2 regions of the Tessaracoccus pujii genome follow, and region 1 is predicted to be linked to the other one. Evidence: predicted binding sites of a transcription regulator. Region 1 holds the regulator's gene; the other holds the start of a gene.
The links. The regulator LexA, encoded in region 1, represses DNA repair genes until DNA is damaged. The targets are predictions, from matches to a motif close to TCGAACANNTGTTCGA.
Positions count from the first base shown of each region.

Region 2: a site for LexA is predicted at 3,419-3,434, ahead of ACX1D0_RS07095 (HNH endonuclease signature motif containing protein). Genes of this name have one in related genera too.

Region 1 is NZ_CM137012.1:726,776-732,526, reverse strand. Features, by position in the region: gene ACX1D0_RS03565 (vitamin B12-dependent ribonucleotide reductase) at 1-1,199, opposite strand, end outside; gene nrdR (transcriptional regulator NrdR) at 1,242-1,757, opposite strand; gene ACX1D0_RS03555 (hypothetical protein) at 1,928-2,254, opposite strand; gene lexA (transcriptional repressor LexA) at 2,456-3,190, shown strand; gene ACX1D0_RS03545 (ATP-dependent DNA helicase) at 3,198-5,183, opposite strand; gene hflX (GTPase HflX) at 5,176-5,751, opposite strand, start outside.
Region 2 is NZ_CM137012.1:1,450,395-1,456,145, forward strand. Features, by position in the region: partial or broken gene ACX1D0_RS07070 (sunset domain-containing protein) at 138-392, shown strand; gene ACX1D0_RS07075 (SGNH/GDSL hydrolase family protein) at 544-1,008, shown strand; gene ACX1D0_RS07080 (dTDP-4-dehydrorhamnose 3,5-epimerase family protein) at 1,034-2,365, shown strand; gene ACX1D0_RS07085 (arsenate reductase/protein-tyrosine-phosphatase family protein) at 2,302-3,033, shown strand; gene ACX1D0_RS07090 (CsbD family protein) at 3,144-3,314, opposite strand; gene ACX1D0_RS07095 (HNH endonuclease signature motif containing protein) at 3,503-4,879, shown strand; gene ACX1D0_RS07100 (winged helix-turn-helix domain-containing protein) at 4,944-5,751, opposite strand, start outside.

The DNA of each region.
Region 1 (5,751 bases):
ACGGCCTTGACGAACAGCTCCGCGTCGAAGGTGCCGTCGGCCTTGAGGAACTTGAGCAGGTTCAGCGAGGCCAGGTTGCACGAGGAGTTGTCCAGGCTCATGTACTCCGAGCAGGGGTTCGACGCCGTGATGGGACCCGTGACGGGGTTGGTGTGCCAGTCGTTGATGGTGTCGTGGTACTGGATGCCCGGGTCAGCGCACTCCCACGCCGCGGTGGAGATCTTGCGGAAGAGCTCGTTGGCGTCCACCTCCTCGATGACAGAGCCGTCGGTGCGCGAGCGCAGGCCGAACGCGCTGCCCGCCTCCACCGCCTCCATGAACTCGTCGGTGACTCTCACCGAGTTGTTGGCGTTCTGGTACTGCACCGAGGTGATGTCCTTGCCGCCGAGGTCCATGTCGAAGCCGGCGTCGCGCAGGGCGCGGATCTTGTCCTCCTCACGCGCCTTCGTCTCCACGAATTCCACGATGTCCGGGTGGTCGACGTCCAGGACCACCATCTTGGCCGCGCGACGGGTGGCGCCGCCCGACTTGATGGTGCCGGCGGACGCATCGGCGCCCCGCATGAAGGACACGGGCCCGGAGGCGGTGCCGCCGGAGCTCAGGAGTTCCTTCGACGAGCGGATCCGGGACAGGTTGAGGCCGGCACCCGAGCCGCCCTTGAAGATGAAACCCTCCTCCTTGTACCAGTTGAGGATCGAGTCCATCGAGTCATCGACACTGAGGATGAAGCATGCGCTGACCTGCTGCGGCGAGGGGGTGCCGACGTTGAACCAGACCGGGGAGTTGAAGGAGAAGAACTGGTTCATCAGCATCCAGGTGAGCTCGTGCTCGAAAATCTCCGCATCCTGCTCCGAGGCGAAGTATGAGTAGTCCAGGCCGGCCTTCGCGTAGCTCTTGACGACACGGTCGATCAGGGTGCGGAGGCTGTCCTCGCGCTGGGGGGTGCCGAGCGCGCCGCGGAAGTACTTCGTGGTGACGATGGTAGAGGCGTTGACGCTCCACGACGCCGGGAACTCGACGCCACGCTGCTCGAAGACGTTCACGCCGGTCTTCCAGTTGGTCTGGATGACGTCACGGCGATCCCATTCCACCTCGTCGTAGGGATGAACCCCCTGCTTGGTGAAGACGCGCTCGATGACGAGCCCCTTCCCCTGTGCGGCGCCCTTCGTTCGCGTGGCGCGTGCTGCTGTCGCGGTCATGGTTCTTCCCCTCGATCTATTCCTGGTTATTGTGCTGATGCTCTAGCTGATGAGCGGTTGCTGGGCCGACGCGACCCCGATGGCCGCGGACTCACGGCTGAGCTCCTTCTCGGCGGAGCTGAGCCGGAGCAGATCGATCTCGCGCTGGAAATCGTCCACCGAGTCGTAGTTCTTGTACACGCTGGCGAACCGCAGGTAGGCGACCGAATCCAGCTCCTCGAGTGGACCGAGGATGGCCACACCGATCTGCTCGGCGGCGATCTCCGCCTGGCCTGAGGCCCTCAATGATTCCTCGACCCGCTGGGCGAGCGCCGCCAGTTGAGCGGCTGTGACGGGACGACCCTTGCATGCCTTGGACACGCCCTTGATGACCTTGTCCCTGGTGAAGGACTCCACCACTCCGGAACGCTTCACCACGGTGAGGACGATCTGCTCGACGGTGGTGAACTTCCGTTCGCAGACAGGGCACATCCTCCGTCGGCGAATGGCGGACCCGTCCTCGGTGGCGCGCGAGTCAGACACCTTGGTGTCTTCGTTGCGGCAGAACGGGCAGTGCATGACCGGCGGGCCTTCCCTGGTGAACAGCGGAGGGCCAACCTTGCCACGCTATGGCCGGGACCACAACTTATGGGGGAAAGACACCGCTGTAACTACTAGATGTAGGGACAGCCTAGATCTGGGGGCCTCCATGTTCAAGGGCGAATCGCCGATGCACGTCAAGTCGGTCTTCAGGGAGCGGCGACGTGCGCCCAGGCCGGATCCCCCGCCACGTAGCGGGTGGCCGGCTCCTGCGACATGTCCACAAACTGGGCCGCAGAGACGGCCGCACCCACGGACGCCAGCAACCCGACAGCCACCACCTTCAGCGCGAGAAAGGGTAGGACTGGGCGGGTGACTCTGCAGGAGGCGACGCCGCCGACCCGTCCGGGCGAGACGGGGCGGGACGGGCGAGCCAGCGGCCCTCCGAGCTCCGGCCGACCAGCGGGCGAGACCGTGACGACCCGACGGGCGCCGGCGTCGACAACCCGGAAGCTCAGTGCGCGTGAAGCGGTCATGACAACCTCTCTCCTCCGTAGAACGCTTGTTCTAAATAAACTCTAGCGCCTTCGCCTCCGGAATGAAACACCCGTTCGACCCTGGCGTGTCGCGGTAGGCGACACACGTAGTCCATCGGCACCCACTGACAATTTCTCCACAGTGCGCGACACGCCACGTTGATTTCGAACACACGTTCGCGGACCGGCTAATCTTGTTCCATGGTTGAAGAGACGAAACGCCCTCGACGGGGCCGCCCCACCAACGCTTCCATCGAGGCCGAGCTCGGGACCATGGCCTCGTTCCCTGACGGTCCGGAGGACGCGCACGGCCTCACCACGCGCCAGTTGGCCATTCTGCGCGTGGTGAAGCAATCCATCGAAGAACTCGGATATCCGCCCAGCATCCGCGAAGTGGCGACGCGGGCCGGCCTGGCCTCCACATCCAGCGTCACCTACCAGCTCAAGGTCCTGGAGGAGAAGGGATTCCTCCGCCGGGACCCGAACCGCCCCCGAGCTGTGGTGGTCACCATGCCGGGTGAGGAGGGCATGGATTCGGCGCAGGCGTTCGACGAGGCGCCCAGGTCCGTCGCGGCCCCGCTGATCGGCCGCATCGCCGCCGGTGGGCCCATCCTGGCCCAGGAGCAGGTGGAGGACGTGTTCGCGCTTCCGCGCCAGCTCGTGGGAGACGACCAGGTCTTCCTGCTGGAGGTGCGTGGGGATTCGATGATCGACGCCGCCATCTGCAACGGCGACTGGGTGGTGGTGCGCCAGCAGTCGGACGCCCACAACGGAGACATCGTGGCCGCGCTGCTGGACGACGAGGCCACGGTCAAGACCTTCAAGCGCAAGGACGGAAAGGTGTGGCTGCTCCCGCACAACCCCGACTACTCACCCATCGACGGCACCCACGCCACCATCATGGGCAAGGTCGTGGCGGTCCTTCGCAAGCTCTAGTGGTGCGCTAGTCAGCACCCCTGAGGCGGCGCAGTGCCTGCACCGCCACATCGCCGTCGGTGGTCATCCAGAAGTCCGGAAGCGAGGACTTGAGGAACTCGCCGTAGCGCTTCGTGACGAGTCTCGGGTCCAGCACAGCCACGACGCCGCGATCCTCGGTCCGGCGGATCAGCCGCCCGGCGCCCTGCGCCAGCAGGAGAGCCGCGTGCGACGCGGCCACCCGCATGAATCCGTTGCCGCCCGCGTCGTCGACGGCCTTCTTCCGAGCCTGCATAAGCGGATCGTCCGGACGCGGGAAAGGGAGCTTGTCGATGATGACCAGCTGGCACGTCTCCCCCGGCACATCCACGCCCTGCCACAGTGACATGGTGCCGAACAGCGAAGTGGCGGGATCCGCGATGAAGGTGCGTGTCAGCTCGGACAGCTGGGCCTCCCCCTGGCACAAGAGCGTGAGGTCCGGCAGCTCCCGGCGACAGTATTCAGCGGCCTGTTCCGCGGCGCGACGCGAGGCGAAGAGCCCCAGCGTGCGGCCGCCGGCCGCCCACATGAGCTGGGCGATCTCGGCCAGGGTCTCTGGGTTCATGCCGTCCCGGCCGGGGGGCGGAAGCCGCCTGGCCACGTAGAGGATCCCCTGCCTGGAGTAGTCGAACGGTGATCCGACGTCCACCCCACGCCATGCGAACTCGTCGTCCGGCTCCGCGTCCCCCGTGAGCCTGTCGTTGTAGTTGAGCCCCATGGAGCTGGCTGCGGCCTCGAACGAGCCGCCGAGCTCCAGTGTGGCCGAGGTGAGCACCGTGGTGGTCTCGGCGAACACCTGGTTGCGCAGCAGCCCGGCCACGTTCAGCGGCGCCACATACGCGGCGCGGCCGAGAATGTCGGATTCACTCACCCAGACCACGTCCGCCTCGGACAGCTTCGCGATCCGCTCGGCGACGTCGAAGATCTCCTTCACCGCGGAGGACGCCTGGATCCGTTCCGGGTCGTCGGTGACCTTGCCGAGGGCACTCACCACCTTGCGGGCGACGTCGCGCAGTTGAGCCGCGGCATAGGCCAGCGGCGCTGAGCCTGCCGTGATGCGGGTGAGCTCCGACTCCGCAAGAGCCTCGCGCAGCACGTCCGCCTGGTCCAGGAAATCCACTCCGAGGTCGTCGTCGAGCCAGGCCAGCGCGCGGCGGGCCGTGCGCTCGACAATGCCCGGGGTGAGTTCGTCCGTGGCCGCCGTGGTGATGCGGCTCACCAACTCGTGCGCCTCGTCGATGATGACGGCTGAGTGTTCCGGGAGGGCGGTGCCGCCGTGCATGGCGTTGATGGCCAGGAGCGCGTGGTTGGTGACCACCAGCTGCGCGCCGCGGGCCTCCTCGCGGGAGGCCTCGACGAAGCACTCGGACCCGAACGGACAGGTGGCGACGCCCAGGCACTCGCGGGTGGGGATGGAGACCTGCGCCCATCCTCGTGCGGTGTGCGATGGCGCATCGTCGCGATCTGCCAGACCCTTCCGCTCCGCCTCCTCCTCCACCCACTCCCGGAGCGCGAGGACCTCCGCACCCAGCTTGGAGGTTTCGTCGCCGGGGGCGATGGCCTCAGCCAGCGCGGCGCTGCCGACGAGCGAGTCCTGCTCCGGGCGGCCGCCCGAACGGGCCCGATACAGGCAGGCGTAGTTGGTGCGGCCCTTGAGGATGGCTGCCTTGGGACGGGTCCCGGTGACCTCCTCCACCGCGTCCAGAGCGGTGGGGATGTCCTTGGTGGCCAGCTGCGCCTGCAGCGCGAGCGTGGCGGTGGCCACGACGATGCGCTGATCCGAGCCCACACAGCGCGCCAGCGCGGGAGCGAGGTATCCCAGCGATTTACCGGTGCCGGTGCCGGCCTGCACAAGAAGGTGGACACCGGTCTCCAGCGATGCCGCGACCGCGTCCGCCATGGCCTCCTGCCCCGGGCGGGCCTGGCCGTGGATCTCGCCGACGGCGGCCGCCAGGATGCTGGAGTGATCACTCACGGACGAAGGCCGCCAGCTCGTCGGCGAGGTCACCGCGGACCCGGGCGGTGATGAGGGTGCCCTCGCCGGTGTGCTCCAGGGAATCGATCACGGCGGTCTTGTGTACCTTGTCCACCAGGTCACCGCGACCGTAGGGGACGAGCACGGTGAGCGGGATCTCCGGGCGGGGAAGCCGCTCGTCCACCACGGCGCGAAGCTCGTCGAAGCCGCGGCCGGTGCGGGCGGACACCACCAGGGCGTCGGGATGGTTGGCGCGCAACGCGAGGATGGCGGCCTCGTCCGCCGCGTCTGCCTTGTTCAGCACCAGCAGCTCCGGCACCTGCGTGGCACCGATCTCCCCCAGGACGGTCCGCACCGCCGCGATCTGGCCCTCCGGGTCGGGGTCCGAGGCGTCCACCACGTGAAGGAGTAGATCCGCCTGTGCCGACTCCTCGAGGGTGGACCGGAATGCCTCCACCAGATCGTGGGGCAGGTGCCGGACGAAGCCCACCGTGTCCGTGAGCGTGAAAACCCTGCCGTCGGAGGTCTCGGTGCGCCGCGTGGTGGGATCCAACGTCGCGAACAAGGA
Region 2 (5,751 bases), 720 kb from region 1:
CGAAGTTCGCCGCCGACACCGCACCGGAGGGCCAGCCCGACGAGGTGGTCACCCCCACCGACGAGAGCGTCCAGACGGACGTGCCCGTCGAGGACACGACCCCCGAGCCGGCCGACGAGGCCTTCGGGCATAGCGTGGCCGAGGATGCCTACCACGACGGCGGGACGCCGGAGCCGGTTGAGGAGCCGGGTGTCGCGGCTGTCGAGGCCACCTACGGTGAGGGCGCCTACGTGGGCACCGAGCCGCCGGAGGGCTTCACCATCAAGGGCAACGAGCGCTCGAAGAAGTACCACGTGGCAGGCAGCGGTGGGTATGACCGCACCATCGCCGAGGTGTGGTTCAACTCCGAGGACGCGGCCAAGGCGGCCGGCTTCACGAAGGCCCAGCGGTAACGCATTACCGCAATGACAAGGGCGGCGCTCCCCGACGGGGGCGTCGCCCTTGTCGTCCCGGCAACAGGCTCAGGTGCCAGCCAGGAATGCTCGTCCGTCGCCCGCGAATCTCAGCTCGCCGGGATCCGGACTGAACAGTGCTTCTCGCTCGGTGAGCGGTCGGACAGCTGGGTGGGCAGCGCCGCTGAAGAACTCGGCTGGGGCACCGTCATCAACCTCGCCTCCCCCGGCGTGGCTACCTGACCGCACCGAGGTCCTGCGACGTCGAGCTTCGTCCGCACTATCCCCGGCTATCGCCGAGGCCGAGCCCGATGTCGTCGTCACGTTCGGTGGCACCTCCGACGGCGATTACAGCCTCGCCGACCCGGCGACCAAGTACTTCGACGCGCTGCGGCAGGCGTTGCCGGATGCGGAGCTGGTGGCCATCTCCCCCGTCACCACGGAGGGCTCCGTGCCGTACTTCCTCACCCTGCACGGCCGCACCATCCGCGCCGCCGTCGAGGCCGTCGACGGCACGTTCGTCAACGTGGGGCAGCCCGGCGCCGGGGACGGCGAGACGCTGTCCGGTGAGGCGCAGGCGGAGATCGCGCAGAAGGTTGTGGACCAGCTCCAGTAGTACCCAGCGGCCAGAGAGGAGACCCGTGCACGAGCTTCGCATCACCCACACCGAGATCCCGGGTCTGCTGATCCTGCACCTGGGCGTGCAGTACAACGACGACGGCTGGTTCAAGGAGAACTGGCACCGCGCCAAGATGACCGCCCTCGGGCTGCCCGATTTCCAGCCCGTGCAGCACAACGTCACCCACATGGTGCAGCGCGGCATCACCCGGGGCTTCCTCGCCGAGCCGTGGGACCGCCTGGTCAGCGTGGTGCGCGGCCGCGCCATGGGAGCGTGGGTGGACCTGCGGGCCGGGGAGGGCTACGGCCGCACCTTCACGACGGACCTCGACCCCAACACCGCGGCCTTCGTCCCCCGCGGCGTCGCGAACGGCCACCAGGTGCTCGAGGACGACACCACGCTCACCTACCTGCTGGACCACCACTGGTCCGCTCAGGCGCGGAGAACGTACTCGTCGATCAACCTGTTCGACCCGGCCCTGCACATCCCCTGGCCCATCAGCAGCGACCGCGCCATCGTTGCCCACCGCGACTCCCTCTACCCCCTCCTCGCCGACGCCACACCCGTCGAGCCGCGCCGTACCCTGGTGCTGGGCACCGACACCCCCCTGGGCCGCGCCCTGCGGGCCGCGCTCCCCCGCGCTGACGGGATCTCCGCCGAGGACCTCGACGGCCCCGACGCCGTCGACGCCTCCGCCTACGACACCCTCGTCCACGCCCACGGAGCCACCGCCACCGGGCGCCCCGGCGAGACGGGGGCGCGGGAGAGCTGGAGTGTCGCGGCAGGGCGGGCGCAGCGCCTGGCAGACCTCGCCCGCCGGCACGGCATGCGATACGTGCACGTGTCCTCGGACTGCCCCTTCGACCGCCCCGCCCCCGAACACCCGGAGAACCACCAGCTGAGCCTCGCCACCGCGCACGGGCAGGCGCTGGCCGCCGGCGAGACCGTGGCGGCGGGCGTGCCGCGCCACCTCGTCGTACGGACCGGATGGGTGGCGGGACGGGACGAGGGGTTCGTGCACGACCTGGTGACCTCCGCCCGTCACGGTCAGCGGGTCACCGTCGACGGCGAGCGCAGCGGGCGGTTGACGTTCGCCACGCAGCTGGCCGCCGGGATCACGCACCTGCTGGACGCCGGGGTCGCGGCCGGCACCTACAACCTGACCGGCGACGGTCGCGTGGGGTCAGCTGGGCCGATGTGGCCCGGCGCGTCTACCAAGCGATGGGCGCCGATCCGCGGCTGGTGCAGACCGCCGTCGGGGATTCAGGCGGTACGGCCGTGGAGGAGGGGGTGCTCAGCCTCGAACGGATCAAGGCCAGCGGTTTCCGGCCTGGAAACGCGTGGCTGGATCTGATCGACCACCTGCCCCGACAGAGCGGCCCAGCGGGGTCCGGTGGCGCCGTCGCCGGTGAGGGCGCCGTCGAGTCATCCGGGGCTGGGGCTGTGGCTGCCGTGCCGGTGGCGTCCGGGGCGGCCATGGCGGGGGGTGCTGGGCGTGAGCGGCCGTACACCGTGCTGTTCGTGTGCACGGGGAACATCTGCCGGTCGGCGTATGCCGAGGTCGCGGCAGGGGCGTCGGCTCCGGAGGGGGTGGTGTTCGTGTCGGCCGGGACGCGCGCCCTCGTCGGGCAGGGGATCGATCCGCCGATGGCCGCGGAGCTCGGGGGTCGCGGAGAGGCGGACGCGCACCGGGCACGGCAGCTGACGCGCTCCCTGGTGGAGGAGGCGGACCTGATCCTGGCCATGGCCGCGGAGCACCGTCGCTACATCCTCGACGAGTGGCCGGCGCTCGGGCGAAAGGCGTTCGTCATCGGGCACGCGGCGCGGGTGCTGGGCGAACTGCCTGCTGAGGTGACGTTGGATTCCGTGGTTGAGCACCTGTGGCGGCACCGGACGTCCGAGGAGGGCGACGAGGTCGCGGATCCGTACCGTCGGGGATCGGAGGCTGCTGGGGTCGCGGCTCGGCAGATCGACGGGTACCTGGGGGTCATCGTCGGAGCATTGTCGCGGCTGGGCGGGTGACGTTGGGTCTCGCCCCTTCGAGACGCGGGCCCTCCTCGGCGAGCGGATGGACGTGGCGGCGGCCGGCCACCTGCTGAGGTGACCGGCCGCCGTCGTCGGGGCTGGGCTGGCTACTTGAAGATGTCCTTGACCTTCTCGCCGGCCTGCTTGATATCGGCCGAGGTCTGGTCGGCCTTGCCCTCGGCTTCGAGGCGCTCGTTGTCGGTGACCTTGCCGAGGCCTTCCTTGACCTTGCCGCCCGCTTCCTCAGCGGCGTTGCGGATCTTGTCGTCGGCTCCCATGATTCCTCCTGTGGGGTAGATGGTTACCTGTCTCGTACCCAGAACTTGGCGTCTCAAACCTCCATCGGGTGGTCGCTTCCTCCGGGGCCACCCTCAGCCCGTTACCGCTCACGCGTTCGATTATCACGATTGGATAACAGTCTCCCCTGGGGCTTGGAATGGCTCTTGTGTTCGATTAGCATGGAGGCATGTTCCAGAAGCGGCTCACCACGGACCAGGCGCTCAGCGCGTTGGAATCCGCGCTGTCGCTGGTGGACCACGCTGAGCGCGAGAGGCTCGACGCCCCGGCCAGGCTCCGGCTGATGCAGCGTGCGCGGCGGTTGTCGGAGCGGCTGGAGACGCTCGCCCATGTGCTCACCGACGAGGCCAACCGGGCGCAGGCATCGATGAGGGCGGCCGGGACTCCCCTCACATCGTTCCTTGCTGTGACGGAGCAGCGAGACGCGAAGGAGGCCGCCGCGAAGGTGTTCCAGGCACGCGACGTGGCCGCCCACTCCCAGGTGAAGCAGGCCGCGCTGGACGGTGACGTCTCGCCCGCGCATGCGGTGGCCATCTCCCAGGGCATGTCGCAGCTGCCGGCCGGGCTGAGCCCGGAGCAGCTTGTGCGGGCTGAGGAGGTGTTCCTCGGGCGCGCGGGCTCCACCACGCCGCGCGAGTTGTCGAAGCTGGCGCCGGTGGTGTTGGCGGAGGTCGCACCCGAGCAGGTCCCCACGCCGGAGCAGCGGGTGGCGGACGTCGAGGCGCAGGCGCGACGGGCCCGTGCGAAGCGGGCGTTCAGCTACGGCGACGACGGCGACGGGTCGGTGTGGTTCCGGGGGTCGCTGCCCGCGGTGGACGCCGCGCCGCTCGTGGCGGCCGTCGAGGCGTACGTGCAGGCGGACCGACGCGCGGCGCGGGATCGGCTGGCAGACGTCCGGGCGCTGCGCCCCGGCCCGCAGATGCTGCGCGACCATGCGGCGGCGGATCAGGGCCGCACCCCCGAGCAGCGCCGGGCGGACGCGTTCGCCACCTTGATGAAGGAGCATCGCGGGGCGCCGACGGTGGCCGGAGACCGGCCGCGGATCGTCGTCACCATCCAGGAGTCGGACCTGCGGGAGCGCGCAGAGGCGGTGGGCGTGTTGGCGTCGGGTGCGGAGATCGCGCCTGGGGACCTGCGCCGGCTCTGCTGCGACGCGGACCTCACGCCCGCGGTTCTCGGCGCCCGGTCCGAGGTGCTGGACCTCGGCCTGACGAAGCGGCTCGTCCCCGCCGGGCTGCGCAAGGCGCTCTCCATCCGCGACGGAGGCTGCGCCTTCCCCAACTGCACCGCACCGGACACGGCGTGCGAGGCCCACCACGTCGTGCCGTGGTACCTCGACGGGCCCACATCGCTGGGAAACATGGTCTTGCTCTGCGCCCACCACCACGCGGTCGTAGAGCCGCAGCGCTTCAACGACGCCGCGGACCAGTGGACCGTCACGTTCGATCCAGTCACCAGGAAACCGGTGATCTCGCCCACGAAACGGATGCAGCTGTACTTGAGGGGCCAGGATCGACGGCCGGACCATGTCCCCCGTCGGCCGTAGGATGCGGTCGCCCCTAGATCGAGCACATCGACCGACGCGCCCAGCGTCGGGAAGTTCGCGACCCTCAGCTGACGAGTCCGGCCAGTGCTGGGGCGAGGGTGCCGGGGCCGGTCACCGCGACGTCGGACAGGCCCTGCCACTCGGCCGCCTCGGTCAGCAGGGAGGCAACGCGCCTCGCCACGTCGTCGACGCTCCCCTCATGTGTCGGCTCGACGTGGGCGTGCTGGACGCGCAGGATGCCGGCCTTGCGGTCGCTCTTGAGGTCGATGCGGGCCGCGATCTGGTCGTCGAGCAGCACCGGCAGCACGTAGTAGCCGTGCTCGCGCTGCTCCTTGGGCGTGTAGATGGAGATGCGGTAATGGAAGTCGAACAGCCGCTCCGCGCGGGGGCGGTACCAGACCAGGGGGTCGAACGGGCTGAGTAACGCGTCGGCATGGACCCGCCTGGGGATGCGCCGGCCGGCCGGCATCCACGCGTCCTTCGCCCACCCGTCGACGGTCACGGGCTGGAGTTCGCCGTCGGCCACGAGCTGCTCGACGGCGAGGCGCGCGTCGGCGATCTTGAGGCGGGGATAGTCGGCCAGGTCGTCGAGGGTGGCGACCCCATGCGCGACGGCGGCGCGACGGACGAGCTCGCGGACGGCGTCCTGCTTGGGCATGGGTTCGAGGGTTTCGGGTGGGAGGACGGCGGTGGCGGGGGCGAGGACGCGCTCGAAGCGTTGGCGGCCGACGGTGACCAGATCGCCGGTGCGGAACAGGTACTGCGCTGCCCAGTGCACGTCGTTCTTGTTCCACCAGCCGCCGCCGAGGGAGACGTTCTGGGGATGGTCGAGGTCGCGGATGCGCAGCGGGCCTCGGTCGGCGAACTCGGCC